2 regions of the Herbiconiux sp. 11R-BC genome follow, and region 1 is predicted to be linked to the other one. Evidence: predicted binding sites of a transcription regulator. Region 1 holds the regulator's gene; the other holds the start of a gene.
What was found. The regulator HrcA, encoded in region 1, represses chaperone genes, less so after heat shock. The targets are predictions, from matches to a motif close to TTNGCACTCGNNNNNNNCGAGTGCNAA.
Positions count from the first base shown of each region.

Region 2: VD659_RS18735 (Hsp20/alpha crystallin family protein) is a predicted target of HrcA. The motif match lies at 1,528-1,554, and genes of this name have one in related genera.

Region 1 covers NZ_JBCEBO010000007.1:39,069-54,193, forward strand. Annotated here, with positions in the region: gene VD659_RS15555 (HIT domain-containing protein) at 1-21, opposite strand, end outside; gene VD659_RS15560 (16S rRNA (uracil(1498)-N(3))-methyltransferase) at 164-907, opposite strand; gene dnaJ (molecular chaperone DnaJ) at 919-2,025, opposite strand; gene hrcA (heat-inducible transcriptional repressor HrcA) at 2,097-3,131, opposite strand; gene VD659_RS15575 (DUF4870 domain-containing protein) at 3,334-3,831, shown strand; gene hemW (radical SAM family heme chaperone HemW) at 3,890-5,113, opposite strand; gene VD659_RS15585 (DUF1990 family protein) at 5,132-5,848, opposite strand; gene lepA (translation elongation factor 4) at 5,848-7,698, opposite strand; gene VD659_RS15595 (NAD-dependent epimerase/dehydratase family protein) at 7,827-8,714, shown strand; gene VD659_RS15600 (ketopantoate reductase family protein) at 8,802-9,800, opposite strand; gene VD659_RS15605 (aminotransferase class I/II-fold pyridoxal phosphate-dependent enzyme) at 9,797-11,659, opposite strand; gene rpsT (30S ribosomal protein S20) at 11,860-12,120, shown strand; gene holA (DNA polymerase III subunit delta) at 12,236-13,261, opposite strand; gene VD659_RS15620 (ComEC/Rec2 family competence protein) at 13,379-15,125, opposite strand, start outside.
Region 2 covers NZ_JBCEBO010000010.1:38,251-53,375, forward strand. Annotated here, with positions in the region: gene VD659_RS18730 (MFS transporter) at 1-905, shown strand, start outside; gene VD659_RS18735 (Hsp20/alpha crystallin family protein) at 1,036-1,467, opposite strand; gene VD659_RS18740 (hypothetical protein) at 1,611-2,243, opposite strand; tRNA gene VD659_RS18745 (tRNA-Ile) at 2,428-2,504, opposite strand; gene VD659_RS18750 (glycosyltransferase) at 2,576-3,901, opposite strand; gene VD659_RS18755 (DMT family transporter) at 3,979-4,893, opposite strand; gene def (peptide deformylase) at 4,936-5,502, shown strand; gene VD659_RS18765 (AzlD domain-containing protein) at 5,588-5,893, opposite strand; gene VD659_RS18770 (AzlC family ABC transporter permease) at 5,890-6,669, opposite strand; gene VD659_RS18775 (Ig-like domain repeat protein) at 6,727-7,557, opposite strand; gene VD659_RS18780 (PHP domain-containing protein) at 8,021-9,724, shown strand; tRNA gene VD659_RS18785 (tRNA-Asn) at 9,861-9,933, opposite strand; gene VD659_RS18790 (D-isomer specific 2-hydroxyacid dehydrogenase family protein) at 10,021-11,025, opposite strand; gene VD659_RS18795 (ATP-binding cassette domain-containing protein) at 11,022-11,921, opposite strand; gene dnaG (DNA primase) at 11,948-13,939, opposite strand; gene VD659_RS18805 (deoxyguanosinetriphosphate triphosphohydrolase) at 13,944-15,125, opposite strand, start outside.

The DNA of each region.
Region 1 (15,125 bases):
CGAGCCGGTTTCGGTGGACATGGCTCCATTGTAGTTTTGACGCCCACCGGATCGGCGGCCTGTGGACAACTCGGCCGCCCCGGTTCGCTACGGGCGTTCTGTGGAGGAGAGGTTGCTCCGGCTCAGCCCGGAGGCGGGCCCGGCAGCGAGCGCAGCCGCGACCTCACCACCGCCCGAGTGCGACGTTCAGCACGGCGAGCGCCGCCGGCCCGGCGCTCGAGGTGCGCAGCACCTCGTCGCCCAGCCGCACGGGCTTCGCTCCGGCCGCGCTCAGCTGCTCGAGCTCGCGCTCGGAGGCACCGCCCTCCGGCCCCACCACGAGCACCAAGGGGCGCTCGTCGGCTGCGTCGAGCACCAGCCCGGTGAGTCGCAGCTCGGCGCCCGGCTCGAGCACGAGCATCCGGGTCTCCCCCGCGAGCCGCACGAGTTCGCGCAGCTCGGCGAGGTCGCCCACGGGCGGCACGAACGGCCGGATCGACTGCTTCGCCGCCTCGCGCACGATCGTGGTCCAGCGCTCGACGCCCTTGGCGATCTTCGGCCCGACCCAGCGCGACACCGATCGTTCGGCCTGCCAGGGGATGACCGCCGAGACGCCCAGCTCGGTGGCCGTCTGCACAGCCATCTCGTCGCGGTCGCCCTTCGCGAGCGCCTGCACGAGCACCGTGCGCGGCGAGGGCTCGGGGTGGACCGACGCCGACTCCACGGCCAGCTCCAGCTCGCGCGCCTCGGCCCGCGTGACCACACCGCGCACCACGAGGCCGTTGCCGTCGCCGATCGCCGTGTGCTCGCCCACGCGCATCCGGTTCACCGTGGTCGCGTGCCGCGCCTCGTCACCGGAGAGCACGACGACGTCGCCGACCTCGTGCGGCACCAGGGCGAGGTCGGCCCGCAGATAGAGGGAGCTCATGCCTGTGCCGCTCAGACGTTGAGGAAGCGGTCGCGCAGCTTCGCGAACAGCCCCTGCTGGAAGTGGCCGAGTGCCGGTGCCGGGTACTTGTGCGCCGCGGCGAGCTGCTTCATCAGCTCCTTCTGCTTGTGGTCGAGCTTCGTGGGCGTCACCACCTGGATGCCCACGCGCAGGTCGCCGCGCCCGTTGCCGCGCAGGTGGGAGACGCCGCGACCCTTGACCGTGAGCACCTCGGCGCTCTGTGTGCCGGGCTTGATCTCGAGCTCGATGTCGCCGTCGAGGGCGGCGACGGTGGCCGTGGTGCCGAGCACCGCGTCCCACATCTGCACCTCGAGGGTGCAGAGCAGGTCGTCGTCGTTGCGGGAGAACACCTCGTGGTGCTTGACCTTGATCTCGAGGTAGACGTCGCCCTGCGGACCGCCGGCGGGGCCGACCTCGCCCTGACCGGGCAGCTGCAGGCGGAGACCCGTGTCGACGCCGGCCGGGATGTCGACCGGGATGGTGCGGCGGGCGCGCACGCGGCCCTGGCCCTGGCAGGTGGTGCAGGGGTTCGGGATGACGGTGCCGTAGCCCCGGCAGGTGCCGCAGGGCGCACTCGTCACGACGTTGCCGAGCAGCGAGCGCACGGTGCGCTGGATCGAGCCGGCGCCGTGGCAGATGTCGCAGGTGACGGGCGAAGTGCCGGGCAGACAGCAGGAGCCGTTGCAGGTCTCGCAGAGCACGGCCGTGTCGACCTCGAGATCGCGGTGGGTGCCGAACACGACCTCGCTGAGGTCGACCTCGACACGCAGCAGCGCATCCTGGCCCCGCTCGGCGCGCGACCGGGGGCCGCGCTGCTGGCTCTGGCCGCCGAAGAAGTTCTCGAAGATGTCGCCGAAACCGCCGAAGCCGCCTCCGGCGCCGCCGAAGGTGGGCTGGGGGCCGCGGTCGTAGTCGCGGCGCTGGCCCGGGTCGCTCAGCACGTCATAGGCGTGCGTGACCTGCTTGAACTTCTCCTGCGCATCCGGGCTCGGATTCACGTCGGGGTGCAGCTCGCGCGCGAGCCGGCGGTAGGCCTTCTTGATCTCCTCGGGCGTCGCTTCACGCGAGACGCCGAGCACGTCGTAATGGTCAGCCACTCGGGGCTTCTCCTTCGTTCGATGAGGTCGTTCGATGAGTTCTGGGGGACGGGGAGCGGATGCGGGCCCGGTCAGCCGACGCTGCCGGCGTCTCCGAGGGTGCGCGAGAGGTAACGTGCGACGGCGCGGACCGCCGAGATGTTGCTCGAGTAGTCCATGCGCGTGGGCCCGAGCACGCCGAGGCGCGACACAGAACCGCCGATGCTGCTGTAGCCCGAGGCGAGGATCGAGGTCTCACCGAGCCCGAAGGACTCGTTCTCGCGACCGATCGACACGGTGATGCCGCGCTGGTCGGCCTCCATCTCGCTGAACAGGCGCAGCAGCACCACCTGCTCCTCCACCGCCTCGAGCACGGGGAGGATGCTGCCGTGGAAGTCGTCTTCGGTGCGCACCAGGTTCGCCGCACCGGCGATCAGCAGCTTCTCCTGCCGGTTGGCCGAGACCTGCTCGAGCAGGGTGGCGGCGACGACGGATGCGGTGGGCTGCAGGGCGGGAGCGAAGCGAGCCGGGACCCCTGTGAGGGCAGCGGCGGCCTCGAGGAGCCCCAGGCCCCCGACGGACTCGTTGAACCGGGTGCGCAGTTCGGCGATCAGCTCGTCGTCGATGTCGCCCGGTACCTCGACGATGCGCTGCTCGACGTGGCCGGAGTCGGTGATGATGACGGTCATCAGGCGGCGGGGCGCGAGCGCCACGAGCTCGATGTGCCGCACGCGCGCCTGCGAGCGCGAGGGATACTGCACGAGCGCCACCTGGTGGGTGAGCTGCGAGAGCAGACGCACGGTGCGCGCGAGCACGTCGTCGACGTCGACCGAGGAGTCGAGGAAGGTCTCGATGGCGTGCCGCTGGGCCTGGCTGAGCGGGCGCAGGTCGGAGAGGTGGTCGACGAAGAGCCGGTAGCCCTTGTCGGTGGGAACGCGGCCGGAGGAGGTGTGCGGAGCGGTGATGAGCTCCTCCTCCTCGAGGAGCGCCATGTCGTTGCGGATCGTGGCGGCCGAGACCCCGAAGGCGTGGCGCTCGGCGATGCTCTTGGAGCCGACGGGCTCGCGGGAGGCCACGTAGTCCTGCACGATCACGCGGAGCACTTCGAGACTGCGTTCGGAAACCATCGGAACACCCTCCTCTCGCGCCTGCCGCCGGCGGTGCACGTTGGCACTCACGCTACCGGAGTGCCAATTATATCCCCGATCGACGGGCGGAACATCCGGTCATCCTGAGTGAAAATCATTGCCGCGGGGCACGCCCGGCGCTATCTTGTCTCTGTGCAACGACTGCACGAAGAAAATGCCCAACGTCTGAGAGGCGCGAGACATGACTGACCCCAACGCACAACCGCCGCACGACCCGGCCGCCGGCCAGCCCACTCCCCCGCCCGGACAGCCGACGCCGCCTCCCGGGTACCAGGCGCCTCCTCCCGGCTACCAGCAGCCCCAGCCCGGCTACGGAGCGCCCGTCGCCGCGGCGCCGCTCTCGCCGGCCGACGACAAGCAGTGGGCGATGCTCGGCCAGCTGGGCGGCATCCTCGGCTTCATCCCGCCGCTGATCATCTGGCTCGTCTTCAAAGACCGCGGTCCGCTGACGAACCAGGAAGCGAAGGAGTCGCTGAACTTCCAGATCACCGTCGCGATCTTCGTGGTGGGCCTCTACATCCTCGGCACCATCACCTCGTTCATCTTCATCGGGCTCCTCCTGCTTCCGCTGGCGTGGGTCGTGCAGATCGTCGGTGTGATCTTCGCGATCATCGCGGGCGTCAAGGTGAACCAGGGCGGCACCTACCGCTACTTCTTCAACTTCCGCTTCATCAAGTAGCAGAAGTCGCGAGAGGGTCTGCCCGAGGGCAGGCCCTCTCGTCGTTTAACGGGCGCGATCAGGTGAGGCGGCGCACCACCGCGTCGGCCAGCAGACGGCCCTTCAGAGTGAGGTCGACCGTTCCCGCGAGGGCGGCACGGCCGTCGATGAGGCCGTCGGCGATCAGGCCCGCGATCTCGCGCCGCGCATCCGGAGCCAGCGAATCGACGCGCAGCACGCCGCGCACGCGGCTGAGCAGCAGCACGCGCTCGAGCTCACGGGTGTCGTCGTCGATCGATTCGCGGCCGGCGGCGGGCGACTCCCCCGCCGCGATGCGCCCGGCGTAGGCCGCCGGGTGCTTGACGTTCCACCACCGGGTGTCGCCGACGTAGCTGTGCGATCCCGGCCCGATGCCCCACCAGTCGTGGCCGAGCCAATAGCTGAGGTTGTGCCGCGAACGGGTGCGCACGCCGTCGCGCGACCAGTTGCTCACCTCGTACCAGTCGTAGCCGGCGGCGCCGAGCCGCGCATCCGCGAGCTCGTACATGTCGGCCTGCAGATCGTCGGAGGGCTCGGCCACCTCGCCCGAGCGGATCTGCCGCGCGAGCTTCGTTCCCTGCTCCACGATCAGGGCGTAGGCCGAGATGTGGTCGGGCTCGTTGGCGAGCACGGAGTCGAGCGAGCGCGACCAGTCGTCGAGGGTCTCGCCCGGCGTGCCGTAGATGAGGTCGAGACTGACCTGGAGTCCGGCCTCCTTCGCCCAGCGCACCACGTCGGGGATGCGCTCCGGGTCGTGGGTGCGCTCGAGGGTGGCCAGCACGCTCGGCACGGCCGACTGCATGCCGAAGCTCACCCGGGTGAAACCAGCATCGGCGAGCGTCTGCAGGTAGGTGGAATCGACCGAATCGGGGTTGGCCTCCGTGGTGACCTCGGCATCCGCGGCGAAGCCCCAGATGTCCCGCGCCGCGCCGAGCATGGCCGCCAGCTGCACCGCGGGCAGCAGGGTGGGCGTTCCGCCGCCGAAGAAGACGGTGGAGAGAGGGCGTTCCGCGACTCCGGATGCGCCGAGCACGCCGGAGGCGAACTCCATCTCGGCGACGGCCTGAGACGCGTAGTCGGACTGCTTGACGCCCCGCAGCTCGGTGGCCGTGTAGGTGTTGAAGTCGCAGTAGCCGCAGCGCACGCGGCAGAACGGCACGTGCACGTAGAGGCCGAGGTCACGCTCGGCCGATGCGGCGGCGCTCGTGAGCGGGAGCAGACCGTCGGCGGGGGCCGGGTCTCCGAGCGGGAGGGTGGAGGGCATGGGCTGGCGGGCGCTGCCCTAGACGCCCTTGCTGGGCATCAGGGCGCGCAGGTAGCGCTTCATGGTGCGGGCCTGCACGGTACGCACCACGGGGTAGCCGAGCCACGACAGCCAGCCCGCGGGGCGCGAGAAGGCGCGCACCACGATCCAGACCGAGTCGTCGGAGAGGTGCTCCACCACGAAGCTCTCCTCACCGGCGGCGGGATGCCCGGGCAGGGTTCCGTAGGCGAAGCCGACCCGGCCGGGCTCGTTGACGAGGTAGACCACGCGCACGGGCGCGCGGAACCGCATCCCGAGCACCGTCATCGCGAGCACGGCCGTGGTGCCGGCGGACACGAGCGGTGTGCCGTCTTCGCCGTACGCCTGCTCCGGATGCGCGGCGCGGGCCCCGAGCGGAACCCCGACCTCGTCGTAGACCAGCCCCGCGTAGTCGGTGTCGGTCGGGGCGGGAGGGCGCACGTCGCCGACGCCGATCCCGGCGCCGCGCTGGGCGCCCCAGGCCAGGAGTTTCGCCGAGGCGGCGTCGAAGCGGGCGGTGCCGCTGCCGAGGCGCGCACGGCGCTCAGCCGGGCGGTAGCCCTTCGGCGGGAAGTAGAGCAGGTCTTCGGCCTGCGTGGCGCCGACCGCTCCGTAGCTGAGGGCGACTCCGGCGCGCGGGTCGTCGTCCTGGAGCACCGCGACCCGGGTCGAGCGCACCGGCCCCACGGCGCGCGAGGACGAGGTGGCGCTCGGCATCACTTCTTGTCCTTCTTCTCCACGTCGCCCGAGAGGGCGGCGATGAAGGCCTCCTGCGGCACCTCGACGCGACCCACCATCTTCATGCGCTTCTTGCCCTCTTTCTGCTTCTCGAGGAGCTTGCGCTTGCGGGTGATGTCACCGCCGTAGCACTTGGCCAGAACGTCTTTGCGCATGGCGCGGATCGACTCGCGCGCGATGATGCGGGCGCCGATCGCGGCCTGGATGGGCACCTCGAACTGCTGGCGCGGGATGAGCTCGCGCAGGCGGCCCGTCATCAGGACCCCGTAGGCGTAGGCCTTGTCGCGGTGCACGATGGCGCTGAAGGCATCCACCTGCTCGCCCTGGAGCAGGATGTCGACCTTCACCAGGTCGGCCTCCTGCTCGCCCGCGGGCTCGTAGTCGAGCGAGGCGTAGCCCGCCGTCTTGGACTTGAGGTTGTCGAAGAAGTCGAACACGATCTCGCCGAGCGGCATCGTGTACTTGATCTCGACGCGGTCCTCGCCGAGGAACTCCATGCCCTGCAGCGCGCCACGGCGGCTCTGGCAGAGCTCCATGATGGTGCCCACGTAGTCTTTCGGCGCCAGGATGGCGGCGTTCACGATCGGCTCGGTGACGCTCGCGATCTTGCCTCCCGGGAACTCGCTCGGGTTCGTGACCGTGACCGTCTTCTTGTCCTCGGTGGTGACGTGGTAGATCACGCTCGGAGCGGTGGCGATGAGGTCGAGGTTGAACTCGCGCTCGAGCCGCTCGGTGATGATCTCGAGGTGCAGGAGGCCCAGGAAGCCGCAGCGGAACCCGAATCCGAGGGCGACGGAGGTCTCGGGCTCGTAGACGAGCGCCGCGTCGCTGAGCTTGAGCTTGTCGAGCGCCTCGCGGAGCACCGGGTAGTCGGTTCCGTCGATCGGATACAGGCCCGAGAACACCATCGGCAAGGGCTCGGTGTAGCCGGGCAGCGCCTGGGTGGCGGGCTTCGCCGCGGTGGTGACGGTGTCGCCGACCTTGGACTGGCGCACGTCTTTCACGCCCGTGATGAGGTAGCCGACCTCGCCGACGCCGAGGCCCTTCGAGGGCGTGGGCTCGGGGCTGGAGACCCCGATCTCGAGGATCTCGTGGGTCGCCCGCGTCGACATCATCTGGATGCGCTCGCGCGGGTTCAGGTGGCCGTCGATCATGCGCACGTAGGTGACGACGCCACGGTAGGCGTCGTAGACGGAGTCGAAGATCATGGCGCGAGCCGCGGCATCCGGATCTCCGACGGGAGCGGGGATGAGCTGGGTGACGCGGTCGAGCAGCTCTTCGACGCCCGCTCCGGTCTTGCCCGAGACGCGCAGCACGTCGTCGGGGCTGCCGCCGATGAGGCTCGCGAGCTCCTTGGCGTACTTCTCGGGATCGGCGGCCGGGAGGTCGATCTTGTTGAGCACCGGGATGATCGTGAGGTCGTTCTCGAGGGCCAGGTAGAGGTTCGCGAGGGTCTGGGCCTCGATGCCCTGGGCCGCGTCGACGAGCAGGATGGCGCCCTCGCACGCGGCGAGGGAACGGGAGACCTCGTAGGTGAAGTCGACGTGCCCAGGGGTGTCGATCATGTTGAGCGCGTAGGTGCTGCCGTCGAGCGACCAGGGCATGCGCACGGCCTGGCTCTTGATGGTGATGCCGCGCTCGCGCTCGATGTCCATCCGGTCGAGGTACTGGGCGCGCATGTCACGGTCGCTGACGACGCCGGTGATGCCGAGCATCCGGTCGGCCAGGGTCGACTTGCCGTGGTCGATGTGCGCGATGATGCAGAAGTTGCGGATGAATGCGGGGTCGGTGGAGGCAGGTTCTAGTGCCTTCAGGGCTTTGGGGCTCACGCATTCCTCTGGTGGATCGGGGAGATCGTGCCGAAAGATCGGTCGACCTATTCTGCCATGCCCCGCCCCGCCGGACTCACGACGAAATGTGGTGGAATGCGGCGGCCGTTCGCGGGTTGAATCGTCGTATGGCTATCTTCCTCACCGGCGCGACCGGTTTCATCGGTTCCGCAGTCCTCCGTCAGCTCCGCGGCCAAGGCCGCGACGTCATCGCCCTCGTGCGCACCGAGGAGAAGGCCGAGGAGGTGCGGGCGGCGGGAGCCACCGCGGTTCTCGGCACCCTCACCGACGGCGAGCTCGTGTCGCGGCTCGCGCTCGAGAGCGACGGCGTCATCCACCTCGCCTCGCCCGGCGACGCGTCGAGCGCGGCCACCGACGACGCCTTCGTGACGGCGGTGCTCGCCGGGCTCGAGGGCAGCGACAAGCCCTACGTGCACACGGGCGGCATCTGGGTGTTCGGCTCGGGAGCCGACCTCACCGAGTCGACACCGCTCGACCCGCCCGCGCTCACCGCCTGGCGGGTGCCGGTGGAGGCTCGGGTGCGCGCGGCCGTCGGCGTGAAGACGACGATCATCGCGCCCGGCGTCGTGTTCGGCTACGGCCAGGGAATCCCGACGGTGATCTCGGATGCGCCGCGCGGCTCGGGCACGGCGCCCGCCCTGCAGCTCGTCGGCGACGGCTCGCAGCACTGGACCACCGTGTTCGTCGACGACCTCGCTGAGCTGTACATCCTGGCGCTCGACCTCGCGGACGCCGGCTCGTACTACATCGGCGCGAGCGGGCAGAACCCGACCGTGCGCGAACTCGGTGAGGCCGCGGCGACCGCCGCCGGGCTCGACGGGCGGGTCGAGGCGGCGTCGGTGGAGGCGACGCGCGCTCGGCTCGGCGGGCCCTTCGCCGACGCGCTGCTGCTCGACCAGCAGGCCCGCGGCAGCGCGGCGCGCATCGACCTCGGCTGGGAGCCCAACGGCCCCACCCTGCTCGAGGAGCTGCGCTCGGGCTCCTACGCCCACTGAGCCCTCTGCTCCTCCCTCTCGGACTCGTCACTTTCGGCTCGAAGCCCTCGCGCTTTCGCGCCGAAAGTGACGAGTCTGCGTGGGGAGTTACGGCAGGGGGATGGCGGCAGCGACCTCGGCGGGGGTGAGGAACGCGTGCTCGCGTTCGACGTGGTGCACGAGCGCGACCAGGGCGGCGTTCAGCGGCGCCTCGCGCGACGCATCCTGCGCCTGCTGCACCACGGCCCCGTTCAGGTGATCGATCTCGGTGAGCTGCCCGCGACGGATGCTCTGCAGCGTCGACCCGGGATTCGGCGTCGCCCCCATGCGCCGCGCCATCAGCCGCGGCAGCAGTTGCGCGAGGCCGGCCGGTGCCGCGGAGAACAGGCGCAGCACCGGATCGCTCAGCCCGAGCAGCGGCTCGAAGCGCACCCCGTGCGCCCGGGCGACGCCCACGGCCTCGCGCATGCTCGCGGTGAGCACCCGGCGCAGACGCGCATCCGCCACCGTCTGCTGCACCGAGAGCCCGGTGATGGCCGGCAGGGCGTTGATCTGATTGACGATGAGCTTGGTCCACTGCGCGCCCGCGAAGTTGGGCGTCTCGGCCACGGGGAGGAACGCGCCCAGCGTGTCGACGGCGAAGCGGAACGCGCTCTGCGGCGTCGACGGCAGGGCGCCGAGGTAGGTCTCGGCGGGAGTGGTGATGGCCACCTCGCCGGGCGAGAGGTACGACGCCGCGAAGAGGGCGAGGCCGCCGATCACGGGCGTGCCCGGCAGCTGCGCGGCCGCGGCCTCCGAGCCGCCGAGGCCGTTCTGCACCACGACCAGCGGTACACCCTCGAGGTGCGGCGCGTTCGCGGCCAGGGCGGCGTGCGCATCCTGGGCCTTCACGCAGAGCACAGCGAGCTCGGGGGTGACGGTGAGGGTTTCGGAGGCCCGGGGTCGGGCGGTGTGCTCGCCCCAGTGGCCGGTGAGATGGATGCCGCGCTCGGCGACGGCGGTGAGCTGGGCTCCGCGGGCGGTCACCTCCACCTCGTGGCCGGCGCGATCGGCGAGCGCGGCGATCACGCCGCCCACCGCCCCGGCGCCGATGACGGCGATCTTCACAGCTCGAGACCGTACGCGCGGGAGGGTTCGATGCCGGGCGGGTTCTCGCGCTCGGGCATGCGCGCGAAGCCCATCGACTCGTAGAGGCGGTGCGCCGAGGTCATCCCGGTGCCGCTGTTCATGACGACGCGGGTCGCGCCGCGCTCGCGGGCGGTGTCGATGACGAACTGCGTGAGCAGGCGGCCGAGACCGCGGCGGCGCGCATCCGGGTCGACGGCCAGCAGGCGGAACTCGAGCTCTCCCGGGCGGCCGAGGTGGAGCGTCTCCCCCGGGCGTGGGAGCGTGACCGAGGCGAGCACACGACCGGTCTCCTCCTCGACGGCCACCCAGACCTCGGCGGTCTCGACGTGGCGGGCGACGTCGCGAACCTCGTCGGCGTAGTCGCCGGAGATCTCGAGATCGGCACTGTAGGCGGCGAAGCGCTGCTCGGAGGCGAAGGCGATCTCGTCGGCACGGATGCGGCGGACGACGATGCCCGAAGGCGACGGGGAGGAATCGGGCTGTGCGGTGGCCACCGCCGAGCCGGCTGCGGGCGCCGCCGGCGAATCGGCCGGGGATCCGTCCGACGAGGACATGGGCCCTGTGGACAGCGGACGTGTGCCGATCGTGGAGGCGGGGGCGTCGACCGAATCGGCGGCGTCGGCCACCTCGGCGGCGGAGTCCGGGCTCGCAGCGGCCGCAGTCGGGCCGGTCGGCGCACCGGGAGCCGCCTCCGCACTCGCGGGCGCGGGCAGGCGCCGGATGCCCTCGAGCAGGTCGGCGGTCGAGGCCGCGGCGCACAGGCGGATCCAGCCCTCACCCATGCGGCCGAACGCGCTGCCCGGCGCCACGGCGACGTGCTGCTCGAGCAGGAAGCGCTCGGCCCAGGAGGCCACGTCGCCCCCGGTGGCGTGCGACACGTCGACCCAGAGGTAGAAGGCGCCGGCCGGATCGAGGTAGCGGATGCCGCGCTCGTCGAGGGCGGCGGCGGCGCGTTCGAGGTTGTCGCGGTAGTGCTCGGCGGCGGCGGAGACGTGCTCTTGCGGGCCGGTCAGGGCCGTCACCACCGCACGCTGGGCCGGCGTGTTGACGCAGCTGATCATGGCCTCCTGGGCCGAGCGCAGCAGAGGCGCGAGGCCGGGAGGCGTGAGCAGCCAGCCCACGCGGGCGCCGGTGAGGGCGTAGGTCTTCGACGCCGAGAACACCGTGAGCACACGGTCGTCGCCGCCGAGGCTCGCCAGGCTCGTGTGGACGGTGTCGTAGGTGAAGCGCTCGTAGACCTCGTCGCTGATCACCCAGAGATCGTGGGCCTCGGCGAACGCGAGCAGGGCCGCCAGCGTGTCCCGGTCGAACACCGCGCCGAGCGGATTCGACGGGGAGTTCACGATGATCGCCCTCGTGCGGGCGGTGACGAGACGCTCGAGCTCGGCGAGGTCGGGGGTGAAGTCGCGTTCGGGATGCAGCGGATACGGCACCGGGGTCGCGGAGAGCAGGTGCGCGTTCATCGTGAAGGTGGTGTAGCCGGGGTCGGGCAGCAGCACTTCGTCGCCCGGATCGAGCACGAGGCTCATCGCGAGGTACAGAGCCTGGGTCGCGCCGGTGGTCACCCAGACCCGCTCGGTGTCGGTGCGGATGCCGTTGCGCTCGGCGACCGTGCGCACGATCGCCTGGCGCAGCTCCGGGATGCCGCCGTTCGGCGTGTAGTCGGTGTCGTCGGCCTCCCAGGCGGCGGCCGCGGCGTCGAGGATGGCACCGGCGACCGGCACGTCGGGCTCGCCGACGGCGAGGTAGATGACGTCGTCGACCGAGTGCGCCAGCTCGAAGATGCGGCGGATGCCCGAGGGCGGAACCGAGTCGGTGTGGGAGGCGAGTCGTGGCATAGGCTTCTACGGTACCTCGTGCCCTGTTCGCGCTGTCATCCGGCGGATTGTTCCCGAGGGAAAGAACTGGTAATGTTGCCTGTTGGCTTACGCATCCACAGCGTTCTGTTGGGTGCGAACAGCGAGTGGCTCCTTCCGCGGCTCGGCCGCAGCGGACCATCGCACCGCATTCATCCGAATCAGATACAGAGGTTAATTCCGTGGCAAACATCAAGTCGCAGATCAAGCGCATCGGCACCAACAAGAAGGCCCAGGAGCGCAACAAGGCGGTCAAGAGCGAGCTCAAGACCGCGATCCGCGCGACCCGCACCGCCGTCGTGGCGGGCGACAAGGAGAAGGCCTCGGCCGCTCTGCTCGTCGCCGGCAAGAAGCTCGACAAGGCGGCGTCGAAGGGCGTCATCCACAAGAACCAGGCGGCGAACCGCAAGTCGGCCATCGCCAAGCAGGTCAACGCTCTCTGAGCTGAGCTGTTCTGAGCCGACCGGCTCTGAGTCGCAGACATTCGTGAAAGGCCCCGCTTCGGCGGGGCCTTTTTCGTGCGTCTCGCGCGTCAGGTGCAGCCTGCCCGCGGCTGGGCTAAATGGTTCCGCGGGCCGCGATGACGCTGATCATGCGTTCGAGGGCGAACACAGGATCACGCCCGGCTCCCTTGACGCTCTCGTCGGTTTCGGCGAGCACCTGGATGCTCCGGCCGAGACCCTCGCTCGACCAGCCGGAGAGATCGCGGCGCGCCCGATCGACCTGCCACGGCGCCATGCCGAGCTGCCCGGCCAGCTGGCCGGAGGCCCCGCGCGTGCCGAGCACCTTCGCCATCGTGCGGAGCTTCATGGCGAAGGCGGCGACGATCGGCACCGGATCTGCGCCCGAGGCGAGCGCGTGGCGCAGCAACGCCAGCGCGTCGCCGTAGTTGCCGGCGATGGCCGAATCGGCCACCGCGAAGGCGTTGGTCTCGACGCGCCCCGCGTAGTAGCGCTCGACGGTGACTTCGGTGATCTCCTCGCTCGCGTCGGAGACGAGCTGGGCGCAGGCGGCCGAGAGCTCGGCCAGGTCGTCGGAGAAGGCCGAGACCAGGGCGCGAATGGCTCCCGGAGTGGCTCGTTTGCCGGCGGCGCGGAATTCGGCGGAGGCGAACTCGTACTTGTCGGAGTCGCGCTTGAGCTCGGCGCACACGATCTCGACGGCGACACCGGATGCCGCCCGCACCGCCTCGAGCAGCTTCTTGCCGCGCACCCCGCCGCCGTGCCGGAGAACGAGATAGGTGTCGTCGGCCGGGTAACCCAGGTAGGCGATGGTGTCGTCGAGGAACGCGTCGGTGCACTTCTCGACGGCGGACACCCGGATCAGCCGGGGCTCACCGAACAGCGAGGGACTCGCGAGCGAGAGGAGCTCTCCGGGCACGTAGGAGGCGGCATCGACGTCGGTGACCTCGAGGCTCGGGTCTTCGGCCTTCAGGAGATCCCGCAGTTGGCGGATCGCACGCTCGGCGAGGAAGGTCTCGGGGCCGGTGACGAGCACCACCGGCGACGGGCGCACCTGGTTCCACTCGAGCTGTGGGATGGCGACCTTGGCGCTCGCCTTCGCGGGCGCCTTGCTGCGGGCCACGGCCACGGGCACCTCCTCGATCGACTGCTCCTTCGCGACCCGCACCGACGTGCGGCCGCGGAATCAGCCTAGCCGCCGCCACCGATCCTTCGACCCTCCGGCGTCGCCTCCGACACCCTAAGGAGGCTTCGCGCGCTCGGTCCACACGGACATCGCCAGAGCGGCGCCCGAGAGAACGATGAGGCCCTCCTGGTCGGTGCGGAAGGCGCGGGTGCCGGCACGGCCGAGCATGCCGAGCAGGCGTTCCGTGGGATGACCGTAGCGGTTGTCGGCGCCGACCGAGATCAGCCCGATCACCGCCCGGATCCGCTGGTACAGGCGCTCGCTCTGGTCTGCCGAGCCGTGGTGTGCGACTTTCACCACGTCGACCTGACCGATGGTGTTCGCAGCGAGCACCGCATCCTGCGCCTGCTCCCCCAGATCGCCGAGGAAGAGCAGCCGCATCGCCCCACTGAAGAGCACGGTGACGCTCGCGGGATTCCCCGTGAGCGTGGCGCCGGTGCGTGGCCACAGCACGTCCCACCGGTAGTCGCCGAGCGTGCCCGACAGGCCGCGACGGCCGTCGGCGACGAGAGCGCCGGCACTGCGCAAGCGCTCGACCAGCCTGCGGTCGGCGGCCCCGTCGGGCGGCCCGACGAGGGCCCGGTCGACGCGGCCGAGTACCGCGTCGAGCCCGCCCACGTGATCGCGGTCGTAGTGCGTCAGCACGAGCAAGTCGATGCGCTCGATCCGCAGCCGGGTGAGACACGCAGAGAGCGGCTCCGGTTGCGGCCCGACGTCGACCAGCGCCACCTCACCGCGGCTGTGCACCAGCACCGCATCTCCCTGACCGATGTCGCAGGCGGCGACCTGCCAGTCCGGCGGGATCGCTCCTCCGCGCGCGATCGACCCGCCCGCGAGCAGACCGGCGGTCACCAGCAGTCCGAGCGCACTGGCTCCCCCAGCGGTCAGGGCGAGCCGCGGATGCGCACGGGCCGTGGCCAAGGCGACCGCGATCAGCAGCACCAGCAGCACGGCGATCGCGGCAGCGACCACCCCGTCGGGAACGTCGACGGCGGCGAAGGGCGCACCGGCGAAGAAGCGTGCGACCGCTCCGATCCACGCGGAGGGAACCCAGGGCAACCAGGCCGCCACGGAGGCGAGCCCCGGGGCGGCTGCGGCGATGAGGCACACCAACAGTCCGAACACGCTCACGAGCGCCGCAGCCGGCTCGGCGAGCACGTTGGCAGGCAGGGTGTACGGCGTGATCTGGGGAGCGAGCAGGAAGAGAACCGGCTGGCAGGCCAGTTGCGCGGCGACGGGGACGGCGAGCGCCGTCGCGAGCGCGGGAGGGAGTATCCGCGCGCCGAGCGCCGCGAGGGGCCGCGTCAGCAGGAGCAGTCCTCCCGTCGCCAGCACCGAGAGCGCGAACCCGGCACTCCGGGCGAGCCAGGGGTCGAGCGCCAGCAGCACGATCACGGAGAGGCACAGCGGTCCGATGCCGCTCGCCGGCCGGCCGAGGGCGCTGGCAACCAGCACGATGGCGGCCATGTTGGCCGCCCGCAGCACGCTCGGCTCCGGTGTGACGAGCACCACGAAGAGCACCAGCACCCCGAGGGACACCAGGATGCGCGAACGGCGCCCGAGCCCCACCACGCCACCGAGCTGCATGACGCCCATCACCACGATGGCGCAGTTCGCTCCCGAGACCGCCGTGAGGTGGGTGAGACCGCTCACGGTCATGGCGTCGCGCAGCGAGGCCGAGACCCCGCTGTCGTCGCCGATGGCGAGGCCGGCCAGGAGCTGTGCCCCGTCGCCGGGAAGCCCCGCGGCCGACTGCCGGAAGGACGACCGCAGCCCGTCGGCCCAGCCGAGATACCACGGG
Region 2 (15,125 bases), on a different contig from region 1:
CGCCCGCACCGCTGCTCATCGTCCTGGGTATCGTCTTCGTGCAGCTCTTCTTCGCCTGGACGAGACGCCGCACCAAAGCGGGCAAGGTGCCGCTCGTGAGCCTGAGCGTCTTCGGGTCGTCGAAGGAGCGAGCCGCGGTCTACGCGATGTTCATCGTGGTCCTGATGGAGGCCGCCCTGAACTTCACTGTGCCGCTCTACATTCAAATCGTGCAGGGCCGGACCCCGTTCGATACCTCCCTGGCGATGCTGCCGTTCAACCTCACCGTCTTCGTCACCGCAACACTGGTCGTGCGCTTCTACGGGCGATTCTCACCCCGCACCATCGGAATGTTCTCCTTCGTGCTGACGACCGTCGCCCTGGTCTGGCTTTCGTTCGTCGTGACCAACAACTGGGAGACCGTGCCGATCATCCTCGGTCTGTTCGTCTTCGGTGTAGGCCAGGGCGCCCTCGTGACCCTGGTCTTCAACGTGCTCGTGACGGCCTCGCCCAAGGAGCTTGCCGGCGATGTCGGTTCGGTGCGTGGAACCACCCAGAACCTCGCTTCTGCTGTCGGCACCGCCATCGCCGGTGCGCTCCTCGTCGGGATCCTGAGTGCGAACGTCGCCTCCGCCCTGGCCACGAACGTCGACCTCCCGCCCTCGCTCGTGTCCCAGGTCGACCTCGACAACACGAATTTCGTGAGCAACGACCGCCTCCGAGACGTCTTGAGCGAGACGGACGCCACGCCGGCACAAGTCGACGCCGCCATCGCCCTGAATGAAGACGCGCGCCTCCGCGCACTGCGGATCGGACTGATCGCTCTGGCCGGCATCAGCGCCTTGGCCATCATCCCGGCCAGCCGGCTACCCAAATACCGCGCAGGTGAGATTCCCGAGAGCGTCGCCACAGGTACACCTTCATAAGTCAGGAGGGCTCTTCGTGGCGAAGAGGCGTGGGGCCCCACAGGTGGGCCCCACGCTGATCATCCTCGTGGATGAGGAGAGGCCACTGACACCATCATCACCTCCACCAGAGACGACGACCGCACCCGGGTCAGCTGGTCAGAGCCGTCTGCCCCTCAGTCGCCGTCTGGGACTGCACCTGGATCTTGCGGGGCTTGGCCTTCTCGCTGACCGGGATGATCACACTGAGCACCCCGTTGTCGTAGGACGCCGAGATACCCGCCGTGTCGACACCTTCGCCGATGCTGAACTGGCGGAGGTAGCTGCCCGCGGGGCGCTCCTGCGCCAGCCACTTCGCACCCTCCGCCGAGGCCACCGTCCGCTGCGCACGGATGGTGAGCAGCTGACCGTCGACATCGATATCGACCGAGCCCGGATCGACTCCGGGCAGGTCGGCGTTCAGCACGTAGCGGTCCTGATCGCGGTACAGATCCACCGGCATCACGCGCGGACCCGTGCGGGCCTGAAGCAGGCCGGACGCGAGACGGTCCAGCTCGCTGAAAGGATCAAAAGACATCGCCATAATGAATCAATCTCCTTCCGAAGTGAGGAGTTGAGCGCACATCGCTCAACTACCGATAATTTAGCACTCCTGCCGACCGAGTGCTAAGTACTCTCGGCTTGAAATCTCCTGAGAAGCTGCGCACGCCGTTCGCCGGCAGCTGGCTACTTCGAGTAGGGGTCGGGGTCACCGTGATTGACGAATGTGACCGAGCCTTCGTCGCGGGAGCCGTCGGCGCCGATCGCCGCGTAGCTGTAGGTGTGCGGGCCATAGCAGCTGAACGGCACCACGACCGATCCGGTCGCGGGCAGAGGACCTTCGAACGGGTTGGCCACGGGGTCAGTGGTGTCGATTCCGATATAGACGGCCGTGGTGTCTCGGGCCGAGTAGTCGAAGGTGAGATCGAAATTCAGTTGGGCGGGGACGGCGTCGGTCCCCGTAACGCAGACCACCTGGACTCCGTGGGTATTGAACACCTGCATCAACGGCTTCTTCACCGGGGTCGAGCTCGGAGTCGGGTCGCTGGGCGCGGCATCGTGGGACCCTGAGCTCGAGCTCGAGCCGGATGCCGAATCGTTCTGATCACTCGGCGATGGCGTCGCGGTCGTGACCGCGGTCGGCGAGGCGGAGGTGCGCGTGCTCGTCGGCGACGCGGTCACGGGCGCGCTCGTGGACGATGTCGACGGGCGGAACAGAATCAACGCCAGCAGCACGACCACGGCGAGCAGCAGGACTCCGATCGCGCCGAGGATCACCGGCAGCAGGACATTCTTCTTGCGGGGCGCGGTCTCACTCACAAGGTTCTCCTTGCACGGATCACAGTCGGTTGTCGTCGAGCCGTCGATCGTCGAGCGAACGGCACGGGTTCCAGCCGCTTCCCCGAAGGCTTATCGCCTGCGTGGCAGGTTACCAGCCAGGCGCAACGCAGCGGAAGCCTGGGGCAGCGCCGGACTCATGGCCAAGAAGTGAGTGAAACACAGATGGTAGGGCGGACGGGACTTGAACCCGTGACCGGCGGATTATGAGTCCGATGCTCTAACCAGCTGAGCTACCGCCCCGATCGCGCGGCAGCCCCGGGAATCCGGGCCCACCGCGGGTCAACGATACCGCTTCGGCGTCGCCCGGCCGGTCAGGAGACCTCGTCGGCCTTGGCGGTGGCATCCTCACGCGCCTCCGCCGCCGCCTCGGACTCCGCCTCGGTCGGCTCGGCCGGGGGCACCACCACGACGGGCGCGGTCACGGGCTCGCCGCGGTAGAGGTGCTCGAAGGTGTTGAGCGTGCGGGTGATGTCGTGCGCCGCCACGATCGAGAGCGACTCCGTCTTCATGGCGTCGAACTCGGCCTGAGGCAGGCGCAGCACCTTCTCGAGCTTCGCCGCGAGGTCCTCCGCGCTGCCCGGGGTGAAGAGGTAGCCGTTCTCGCCGTCGTGCACGAGGTGCGGCAGCGCCATCGCGTCGGCCGCCACCACCGGCAGTCCGCTCGCCATGGCCTCCATGGTGGCGATGCTCTGCAGCTCGGCGATGGAGGGCATCGCGAATACCGAGGCGCGCGTGTAGAGCCGCGTCTTCTCCTCCTCGGTGACGTAGCCGGTGAAGTTCACCCGGTCGCCGATGCCGAGCTGGTTCGCCTGGTTCTGCAGGTTGCGCAGCTGGTCGCCGCCGCCCACGATGTCGAGCTTGACGTCGAGGTCGGCGGGCAGCATCCGCACCGCCTTCAGCAGCACGTCGAGGTGCTTCTCGCCCGCCACACGGCCGACGAACAGGATGCGGTTCTCGGTTCTCGGGCTGAAGTCGGGCACGTAGCGGTCGGCGTTGATGCCGCACGAGATCGCATAGATGTCGTGGATGCCGGTGGCCTTCTCGAAATAGTCCGCAGCGCGGCGCGTGGGGGCCGTCACCGCATCCGCCCGGATGAACGAGCGCCGCGCCGCCGCCCAGGCGAGACCGATCGCCCAGTTCTGCAGGAACTTCGGGATGCCGGTGAAGGCGAGCATGTTCTCGGGCATCACGTGGTTGGTGCCCACGATGCGGATGCCGCGCTTCTGCGCCTCGGTCGACACGCCGCGGCCCACGATGATGTGCGACTGGAAGTGCACCACGTCGGGCTTCACCTCGTCGATGATGCGCGCGCTGTTCTGCTTGATGCGCCAGGGCAGCGCGAAGGTGAGCCAGTCGTGCGGGTACCAGCGCCAGCTGTAGAGGCGGTGCACGGTGACCTTCTGGCCGTCGAACTCCTCGACGTGGGTGCCGACGGGCAGCTTCGCCGAGGGTGCCACCACGTGCACGTCATGACCGCGGGACGCGAGTCCGGAGGCGAGGTGCTCGGCGAAGCGCGCCGAGCCGTTGACATCGGGCGAGAAGGTGTCGGCGCCGATCAGGATCCGGAGAGGTCGCCTTCCGGCGTCGGCCTGAGCCGTCGCATCCGTTCGACCGTTCACGTCTCGGGGGTCTGTCAAACCGTGCTCTCTCTGTGTTCGCTGCGCATCCGCCGCGTTCGTCACTTCTCGCCGGGGACGCCTGTGAAGAACCTACCTTAGCGCTGCGCCTGCGGGTGGTAACGCGCCAGGCCGAAAACGCCCAGGATCGCGACAGCCCCGAAGGCGAGGTAGGCCACGAGTGCCCACGGCGGCGCCTGCGAGGCCTCGCCGAGCACCACGATGCCGATCGCCACCGCGACCAGGGGGTCGATGACGGTGAGTCCGGCGATCACGAGGTCGGGCGGGCCAGAGGCATAGGCGTTCTGCACGAAGTAGCCGCCGAGCGCCGCGGCGGAGAGCAGCCCGGCCAGGGCGAGCAGGGCCAGCCAGTCGATCTCGGCCTGGAAGACACGGCTGATGACGACCTTCGCGAGGGTGGCCACGAAGCCGTAGAGCACCCCGGCGCCGACGATGTAGGCGATGGCCTTGAACCGCTTGCGGAGCACACCGAACGCCACCGCGAAGAGCGCGAGCACGACGGCCAGCACGATCAGGATGACGACGAGGTCGCGCGTGGTCACCGGCTTGTCGACCGCGGTGAACGCCGCCACCAGCACGAAGGCTCCGACGCCGCCGACGCAGAGCACGACCGACACGACCGAGCTGCGGTTCAGCTTCACGTGGCTCACCCGCGAGTTGAGCACCGCGGTGATGACGAGGGCGACAGCTCCGAGCGGCTGCACCACGATGATGGGCGAGAAGCCGAGACTCGTGAGCTGGAAGACGATCGCCAGCCCGAGCATCAGCGTGCCGATGACCCAGGAGGGCCGGCCGAGCAGCGCCAGCATCTGGCGCACGCTCAGGCCCTTCTCCACGTCGTGGGTGTTCGCCTCGACCTTGGCGACGCCCCGGTGCTGGAACTGCGCACCGAAGCTCAGGAACACCGCGCCGACGAGGGCGATCGGGATGCCGATGAACTGCTTCGGATCGAGGGCGATCTGATCGCCGAGTTGCAGCAGTTCCGAAGGCACCCGACGACCCTACCCCCGCCCGGCCGCGGTTAGGCTTAGCGAATGGCAGTTCTCCCGATTCGCATCTCCGGAGAACCCGTTCTCCACTCCCCCGCCGCGCCCGTGGCCGAGATCACCGACGAGGTGCGCTCGCTCGTGGCCGACATGTTCGAGACCATGGATGCCGCACCCGGCGTCGGCCTGGCCGCCCCGCAGGTGGGCGTGGGCCTGCGGCTGTTCGTCTTCGGCTGGACCGACGACGACGAGGTGACGCACCGCGGTGTCGCCATCAACCCCACGCTGTTCATCACGCCGACCTCGATCGACCCGGCCGACCCCGACACCGAGTCCGAGGGATGCCTGTCGTTCCCGGGCGAGCGCTTCCCGCTCGTCCGCGGCGAGTCCGCGATCCTGCGCGCGACCGACCTCGACGGGCAGCCCTACGAGATCGAGGCGTCCGGCTGGCTGGCGCGCATCTTCCAGCACGAGTTCGACCACCTCGACGGGGTGCTCTACGTCGACCGCATCGACCGGCCCTACTCCCGCACGGCCGCGAAGATCGAGCGCAAGAAGGGCTGGGGCGTGCCGGGCAACGCCTGGCTGCCCGGGGTCGACGACCTCGACGCCTGAACGGCGCCCTAACGGAGGAGATTCGGGGGTCATGTCGACGTATTGCAGACGTGACCCCCGAATCTCCTCCGTTGCGCCTCACGCCTCAGGTGAGCAGCCGGATCAGCGCCGCCACCGCCGCCGCCGCGATCACCACCACCACGAACGGCACCTTGAGCGCGTAGAGCCCGGCCGCCACGAGCACGGCGGGCACCCGCGCGTCGAGCTGCACGCCCTGCCCCGCGCCGAGCGTCTGCACGGCGATGAGCGCCGAGAGAAGCGCCACAGTGAGCAGGTTCGCGATGCGCGCCACCACCGGATGCTCGAACGCGCGCGGGGGCACCAGGTAACCGGCCGCCTTGAGGGCCACGCAGATCACCGAGGCGGCGATCACGATGTTCCAGCTCGTCACGATGCGGCCTTCTTCGCGAAGAGGTTCAGGCCGCCCACGACGATCGCCACGAGCGCGGCCACGAGCACGGGCAGCCCCGGCGTGAGCACCGGGGTGAGCAGCGCCGCCACGAAGGCCGCACCCACCGCCACCGCCTGGGTCTGGCGTTCCTTGAGGCGTGGCCACAGCAGGCCGAGGAAGGCGGCTGCGGCGGCCGCATCCAGGCCGTAGGCGCTGACGTCGCCGATCAGGTCGCCGATGAGCGCGCCGAGCAGCGTGGTGAGGTTCCAGCCGAGGTAGATCACGACGCCGGTCACCCAGAAACCCAGCCGTTGAGCGGATGCCGTGGGCTGCGCGGTCGCGACCGCCACCGACTCGTCGATGGTCAGCTGCGCCGCCGCGGCCCGCCGCCAGAAGCCGGGTCCGATTAGCGGCGCCATGCGGATGGAGTAGAACACGTTTCGGGTCCCGAGCAGCGCGGCGCTCGTGATGGCCGCGCCGCCCGCCGAGAGGCCGCCCGAGGCGAGCACGCCGATCAGGGCGAACTGCGAGCCGCCGGTGAACATCACGAGGCTGAGGAAGCAGGTCTGCCAGATGTCGAGGCCCGAGAGGGTGGCCAGGGCGCCGAAGGAGATGCCGTAGGCCGTGGTGGCGAGCCCGACGGCGAGGCCGGCCCGCAGGGCGGCCGTGTCGGCCGGGGTGCGCGGGGGTCGCCGCCCGGTGCGTATCGGGCGTATCGGGCGCACTGCGCGCCCCGGCTGCTCGTCGGCGGGGTCACCCGGTGCTGCGTCGGCCATCACTCGATGATGGCAGAACGCCGCCGGGCGGACGACGGACGACGCCGTTCGATCGCGCTAACCGGCCGTGCCGCGGCGCCTCCGCACAACCTGCACGAGCACGACTCCGGCGGCGAGGGCGAGCAGTGCGCCGATCACCACCGCCCCTGCTGCGAAACCCGTGCTGGCGAGGAACTGCTCGACCGGCGTCCCACCGGTGGGTCCCGCGGCCACCGCGGTGCTCGAAGGCGTCGTGGTGGGCTCGGCGGTCGGGGAGTCGGTGGCTCCGGCCGTCGGCGTCGGCGTCACGCTGGGAGTCGGCGTCGGAGTGACGGCGATCGGCGCCAGCACTGTCAGGGCGACCGGAGCGCTGGGCCCTGAGGGGTCGTAGTAGAGCGTCTCCGCGGGAAAGTAGCTCGCGGTGAAGGAATGGTCCCCGCGCAGCAGATCGCTCACCACCAGCTCGGCGGTTCCGTTGCTCACCGGAACGTGAGCCAGGATGATCGGCCCGTCGGTCAAGGTGACCTCACCGGAGGCCGCGGCCGGGGTCACCGCCGCGGTCAGAGTGACCGGGTCGCCCTCGGTCACCGGGCCGGCCGGTGTCACCGTGAGCGCGGCGGTGGCCGTGACCTTCGTGATCACCGGAGCGGGCGACACTGCGTAGCTCGTGCCGGTCGTCAGTGAGAGGGTCGACTCGAAGGCGCTCGGCGAAGCGACGCCGATGCCGTTCTCGAAGCGCAGGCACTGCAACTGCACAGTGATGGCGCCGGCGCTCGAGTAGTCGGCCAATGGTGTGTCGAGGCTCGCGCGGGCCGGCGCTGCCGCGTCGGCGATCGTCTGCACGCTGCTGATCACGATGGTCGAAGCGCCGTTCACCACAGCGAGGCGGGTGGCGTCGTGGAAGTCCACCGGGCAGGCCGCCGACGCCACCGCCGTCGAGAAGCTCGGAAAGCCGGCCGAGACCGTCGAGGAAGGTCAGCGATCCCGCGCTCGCGGCGTTCGCCGCCGGGGCCAGCACCGCCGGCCCGGCCACGGCCAGTGCGACGACCGGGAGGATCAGGAGGCGACGCAACGAAGAGATTCTCACAGGCGGCTTTCGTCGAGGGGATGCGATGAGCGGACTGCCGCAGGGCAGCACGCGTCACCGTATGGGCGCTTTCCGACGCGGAATCAGACGGCCGGTGACGACTTCGTGAACCACCTGCAACGCGCTCCTGCGCAAGCGGCCGTGAGACCTCCCGTGGCGCCACGGGTTCGCAGCCCGTTCGCGCACGCTCCACATTCGGGTAACCAACCGAACCTAGGTTCGACGCGTCATCCTGTCCCGCATCATCCGACGGCCCACCCCTTCCGGCCGTGAGAGAGGCCACCTGTGAATCAGCTGCCGCCCGAATGGGCCGACCCCTCGGTCGCCGACGAATCGCTCTCACCGCGAGACCTGACCCGCCGTGGCCTTCTCCGGGGCCTGGGCCTGCTCGGCATCGGCGTCGGCTTCCAGGTCGCCGGCAGCGCCACCGGGATGTTCGGGGCCGGTTCCGCCTTCGCCGCGGCATCCACGGGAACGGCGGCCGCGGGCTCCACCACCGACGATCCTGCCCTCGTCTACCTGGTGGGCGACCATCACGTGCACTCGGTCTACAGCCACGACGCGAAGTACTCCTTCAGCCAGCTCACGAAGGCAGCCCAGGACCACGGACTCGACTGGCTCGCCTTCACCGAGCACAGCAACTGGGGCCACGCCAACGCCGGCGGTGCGCTCGACGAGCACCGCGAGATCCTGGCCGCTCGAAACGAGAATCCGCGCATGCTCGTGTTCCAGGGGCTCGAGTGGTACATCCCGGCCGCGGAGCACGCCACGGTGCTCGTGGCCCCAGGCCCCAGCGAGGCTCGTCTCCTGCGCTCGTTCGAGCTGGCCTTCGACGGCAAGCTGCTCGGCTACACCGAGGGCTCCGTGGGTCACCCCGACACCGCGCGCAACCGCGCCCACGCCCTGGCCGCGCTCCAGTGGCTCGCGGCGCGCAAGGCCGATGGCACGATCGACGACGTGATCGTGCTCGCGAATCACCCCGCGCGCCTCGGCATCGACTCCCCCGAAGAGATCCGCGACTGGCGCGACGCCGCGGCGGGCATCATGGTCGGCATGGAGGGCGCTCCTGGCTCGCAGGGCGCCGCCATCCCGGGCTGGCGCGGCAGCAACAGTGTGCGCGGAGAGTACGAGAACTCCCCGACCGCCCAGACCTGGCCGGGCTTCCCGAGCGAGGCCTTCGTGACCTACGGCGGCTTCGACTGGATGACCGCGACGGTCGGCGGCATGTGGGACGCGATGCTCTCCGAAGGCAAGGGCTGGTGGATCACGTCCAACTCCGACGTGCACCGCGTGGTGTTCGACAAGTGGGCCAACGGCACCATGCCTGCCGGGCTCACCTTCGACACCGCCGGTCGTCTCGCCGACCCCGTGCTCACCGATTCACCCCAGCCCGGCAGCGACTTCTGGCCCGGCCAGTTCAGCCGCACGCACGTCGGCGTGGAGTCGCTCGGCTACCTCGAGGTGATGGCCGCGCTGCGCACCGGCCGGGTCTGGGTCGACCACGGGCACCTGATCGATGCACTCGATGTACGCCTGATCGTCGACGGCCAGAGCACTCGAGGCGTCACTCTCGGCGGCCGCCTGACCGTGACGAAGGGAACGCCGATCACGCTGCAGGTCACCATCACGGCGGCGACCCGCCCCAACTTCAACGGCGACGTGCCCAAGCTCGCGAACGTCGACCTGATCCGCGGCGCCGTCACGGGAGCGGCCCCCGACCGCACGCAGTGGACGGCGCCCGACACCCGCGTGGTCGAGCACCGGGACGTCTCGGCGAAGGGCGGCACCTTCACGCTCACCTTCCCGATCACCGACGTGCAGTCGTCGTTCTACCTCCGGCTGCGCGGGGGCGACGGCAAGCGCACCGGAACCGGCCTGCTCGGCGCCCAGATCGACGCTTACGCCCCTCAGGCGCACCCCAAGGGCGACGGCAACCCGTGGGTCGACCTCTGGTTCTACGCGAACCCCATCTTCGTCGACGTGGTCTGAGCCACGCGGAGCAGAGGAAGCCCGGTCGTGCCCGCGCGCGACCGGGCTTCGTCGCGTTCGGGCCGGAAGGCGGCCGGAGGCGGGAAACGCCCCGGAGACGAGAAAAGGCCCCGCGGGTGGAGCCGCGAGGCCTTCGCTCCCCGACTTGGACTCGAACCAAGAACCTGCCGGTTAACAGCCGGCTGCTCTGCCAATTGAGCTATCGAGGAATGCTGCTGAATGAGCGTCAATACACTATCACTGATTTCGGAGGCGTTCCGTCACACGCACCTCCGCCGCCACCGCCGAGAGGGGGTTCAATAGCCCGCCTCAGGGTCGACGCGCCCCGCGAATTCGCCGGTCTCGAGGAACGCACGGACATTCTGCCGGATGCGCTCCGCGAGCAGCGGGGCGATCATCTCGGGCGTGTCCGCCGAGTGCGGGGTGACGATGACGTTCGGCGCCGTCCACAGCGGATGCCCGTCGGGCAGGGGCTCCGGCGCGGTGACGTCGAGGCCCGCGCCCGCGATCTCGCCGGCCTCCAGGGCGGTGACCAGCGCATCCGTGTCGACCAGGCCGCCGCGGGCGATGTTTACGAGCACGGACGTGGGCTTCATGGCGGCGAACTCGGCCGCTCCGAAGAGCTCGCGGGTGCCACCGGTGAGCGCGGCGGCGACCACCACGACGTCGGCCGCCGGGAGCACCTCGCCGAGCCGGTCGCTCGTGACGGTGCGGGTGGCACCCGCGACGGGCTCGGCGCTGCGTCGCACGATGGTGGTGGTGCAGCCGAAGGGCTCCAGCAGCCGCAGGAGCTCGAGAGCGATGCCTCCGGCGCCGACGACGACCACCTCGGCTCCGTAGAGCGTGTGGCCCGACTTCGGGCCCCACGAGCGCGCCCGCAGCCGCATCGGCAGCTCGCGCAGCAGCGCCAGGGTGAGCACGAGCGCGTGTTCGGCCACCGGTTGCGCATAGGCGCCCTTCGCGCTGGTCCAGAGGAGATCGGGCCGCGACGCCGTGCGCAGCTGTTCGGCGAAGGCGTCGACGCCCGCCCAGGGCAGCTGCACCCACTGCACCTGGGGGTTGGCGTCGAGGATCGGGGCGAACTGCCCCGCCGGCCCCGACTCGAGCCACACGAGGCCCCTTGTGTCCGGCCCGAGCGGCGCGACCGTGCCGCCGGCCTCCTCGACCGCCTGCACGAAGCGCGGCTCGGGGTCGGGAAGCACAGCGATCGGACCCGGGGTCGGGCGCTCCGCCAGCGGCAGGGCGACCGGATGCACGGCGAGCACGGCTTGGTGACGGCCGGTGAAATCCAGGGGGGTCATGCGTCTCCGAATCCTTCGCTCTCGGTCTCTTCGCTCACGGCCTCATCGCCCAGAGGCTCGTCACTGTCCGCCTCATCGATCTCCGCCTCGGCCCCGTAGAACTCGCGGGCGAGTCCGGCGACATAGGGATGCCGCGGGTCGCCGAGCACGTCGTCGATCGATCCGAGACCCACCACCACGCCCTCGTGCACCACCGCGATGCGGTCGGCCGAGCGTCGCAACGTCTCCAGGTCGTGGCTCACGATCAGGGCGCTCGCCCCGCGCGAGCGCTGGAGACCCGCGATGACGTCGACCACTGTTCCGCGCACCGAGACGTCGACGCCGGCGGTCGGCTCGTCGGCGATCAGGAGCACCGGGTCGAGGATGAGGCCCCGCGCCACCGCCACACGCTGGCGTTGGCCGCTCGAGAGCTCGTGCGGCAGTTTCAGCATGGAGCCCACCGGCAGCAGCAGAGCATCCACCAGCGTCGCCGCCTTGAGCCCGGCCGCGTGCCGGTCGTAGCGCTTGTCGCGCAGGAACAGGGGCTCGGCCACGAGCTCGGCCACGGTCATGTTCGAGGTGAGGTTGGAGCCGGCGTCCTGCGCCACGTACCCCACGCCGAGGGTGAGTTTGCCGAGCTTCGAGCGCTTGATGCCGCGCATCTCGAAACCGAGCACGTCCAGGCTGCCCCCGATGATGCGCGGCGAGCTCTCCCGCGAGGTGCGGAGCGCCGCCTGGCCCGAGGCCACCTGTGCGAGCGTGGACTTGCCCGACCCGCTCGAACCGACGAGGCCGATGATCTCGCCCGGCTCGATGGTGAGGGTGAAGCCCTTGACGGCCGTGTAGGCCGAGCTCACACTGTGCGCCGGATATTCGATCGTCACGTCCGACGCGGTGAGTACGTTTCGATCAACCATAGGCTTCGAGCCTAAGTGTCCCGCCGTCATTCCGCCTGGAAGGCGCGTCGGTCGACTTCGAGTTGCACGAGCTGGCGCTGCACCTCGCGGTAGCCCTCGGGATCCGCCACGGCGTCGGTGCGCTGCAGCCGGCCGCGCAGCTCGTCTTTGCGGTGCCTCAGGTGGCGGTCGATGAGCGCGATGGTGATGCGCCGCAGGTAGATCTCGGGCGCCTTCTCGGGGCGCTCGGGCAGGGGCGCGACCGCGAGCTGCTCCACCAGCGAGCGGAACTCCTCGGGAACGTCTGCCTGCACGATGCTCGCCCAGTCGTGACGGTCGAAGTGCTCGACGTTGCGGCCGATGGAGTCGCGGATGGCGGCCAGCGCGCCGTTGTTGAACCCGCAGCCGCTGGCCTGCACGAGCAGCTCGCGACCCACCACTGTGGGAGCCTGCAGCATGGCCATCAGGGCGTCGCGCTCGGTGCGCACGGCCGTCGTGGAGGGAAGCTGGGTGAGCGACACCCGGGGGCGCGGTGCGGGCGCCGCCTCGAGCACGGCTGTGCCACCGCCCTCGCCGAGGGTCGCGGGCTGGTGCGCGGGGCGCTGGGGCGTACCGTCCGGGCCCGAACCGGATCGGCTACCCGGCTGACCACCGGCCGGTGTGCCGGCCAGGGAACCGGATGCGCCGTTCGCGCCGGCTGCACCGGCACCGGCCGACGACGCCCGGCCGCTGCGCTCCACCGCGCGCCGCACCTCGTCGAGCTCCATGCCGAGCATGCGCGCGAGCTGCCGGGTGTACCCCGGGCGCACGGCCGGGTCGCGGATGTCAGCCACGATCGGCGCCGCGTCGCGCAAGGCGGCCACCCGCCCCTCGACGCTCTCGAGGTCGTAGGCCGAGAGCTTCTGCCGGATGACGAACTCGAACATCGGCTTCTTGCTCTTGATCAGCCGCCGCACGGCGTCGTCGCCCTTGGCCAGGCGCAGGTCGCAGGGGTCGAGGCCGTCGGGCGCCACGGCCACGTAGGTCTGCGCGGCGAAGCGGTGCTCTTCGCTGAACGCGCGCATCGCGGCCTTCTGGCCCGCCGCATCCGGATCGAAGGTGAAGACCACCTCGCCGAGCCCGGCGCTGTCGTCGGAGAGCACGCGCCGCATGATCTTGATGTGGTCGACGCCGAAGGAGGTGCCGCAGGTGGCGACGGCCGTGGTGACGCCGGCGAGGTGGCAGGCCATGACGTCGGTGTAGCCCTCCACCACCACGACCTGCCGGCCGCGCGCGATGTCGCGCTTGGCGAGGTCGAGCCCGTAGAGCACCTGCGCCTTGTGGTAGACGATCGTCTCGGGGGTGTTGAGGTACTTCGGGCCCTTGTCGTCGTCGAACAGCCGGCGGGCGCCGAAGCCGACCGTCTGGCCGGTCTGGTCGCGGATCGGCCAGATGAGCCGCCCGCGGAAGCGGTCGTAGGTGCCGCGGTCGCCGGAGCTCAGGAGCCCCGCCGCGCTGAGCTCGGCCTCGGTGAAGCCCTTCGACTTGAGGTGCTTGCCGAGGTTGTCCCAGCCCTGGGGGGCGTAGCCGACGCCGAAGTGCGCGGCCACCGAGGCGTCGAAGCCGCGCTGGCCGAGGAAGGCCCGGGCCGCGTCGGCGCCGGGCATGGTGAGCTGCTCGGCGAAGTATTCGCGAGCGGCCTCGTTCGCGGCGAGCAGCCGGGCCCGGTTGCCCTGGTCGGCGGCGGCTCCGCCGTCTTCGTAGTGCAGCTGGAAGCCGATCTTCGCAGCCAGGCGCTCGACGGCCTCGGAGAAAGTGACGTGGTCCATCTTCTGCAGGAAGGAGAACACGTCGCCGCCCTCGCCACAGCCGAAGCAGTGGTAGTAGCCCACCTGGGGGCGCACGTGGAAGCTCGGCGACTTCTCGTCGTGGAACGGGCAGAGACCCTTCATCGAGCCCACGCCGGCGCTCTTCAGGGTGACGTAGTCGCCCACGACGTCGGCGATGTTGGTGCGCGACCGGACCTCGTCGATGTCGCCGCGGCGAATCAGTCCTGCCATGTCTCTAGGATACGTTCCGGGCGCCGACAGGCGCCCCGTGCCCGGCGTTCGCGCAGAGCCGTTCGTGCCAGGCCGCCGCCGTCTGATCGGTCAGGCTCGCCACCTGGTCGACCACGATGCGCTTACGCGCCCGGTCGTCGGAGGCGATGCGCCAGTCGCTCGCGAACGCCGTGTCGAGCGCTCGGCCGTCGGATTCCCAGAGCGCATCGGCGAGCTCGCCGAGCAGCTCGCGCTGCGTCGAGTAGAGCGGCTGGCGGGCGTCGTTGCTCATCACGAAGACCGACACGATGCCCTTCAGCGTGGCGATCTCGGCCTCCACCCAGCGCGGAACCACCACGTCGGCGCCGTAGCGCGTGATGCTCGGCGTGGGGAACGCCTCGCGGGTGGCGCGCGTCGCCGCCCCGGCGAAGCGCCCGATGAGCTGGCTGGTGAGGTTCTTGAGCCGGGCATGGGCGCCCCGCGAGTCGTCCCACTCCGAGAGCCAGACCTTCAGCGAGTCGAGCCGCTCGAAGGCCTCGGTGAGCTCGTCGAGCGCGAAGTCGCCGCCGGCGCGCGCGTGGATGCGCCCGATCAGCGCCGAGTGGTCGACCCGGTCGCCCAGCACCGCCACGTCGATGTAGCCGTTCAGCACGGCGTCTTCGAAGTCGTGCACCGAGTAGGCGATGTCGTCGGAGAGGTCCATCACCTGGGCCTCGACGCAGAGGGTGCGCTCCGGCGCGCCCGCCCGGAACCACTCGAACACCGGCACGTCGTCGTCGTAGACGCCGTATTTCAGCCGGCCACTGGCATCCGGAACCGGCTGGGCCGCCGACCACGGGTACTTGCAGCTCGCGTCGAGACTCGCCCGGGTGAGGTTCAGGCCGAGGCTGTCGCCGTTCTCGGCGATCACCTTCGGCTCGAGCCGGGTCAGGATGCGCAGGCTCTGCGCGTTGCCCTCGAAGCCGCCGATGTCGGCCGCCCACTCGTTGAGCGCGCGCTCGCCGTTGTGCCCGAACGGCGGATGCCCCAGGTCGTGGGCGAGGCACGCCGAGTCGACCACGTCGGGGTCGAGGTCGAGGCTGTTCGCGAGCTCGCGCCCCACCTGCGCCACCTCGAGCGAGTGCGTGAGGCGGTTGCGCGCGAAGTCGGCCACCACGGCCGGGCTCAGCACCTGGGTCTTCGCGGCGAGCCGCCGCAGCGACGAGGA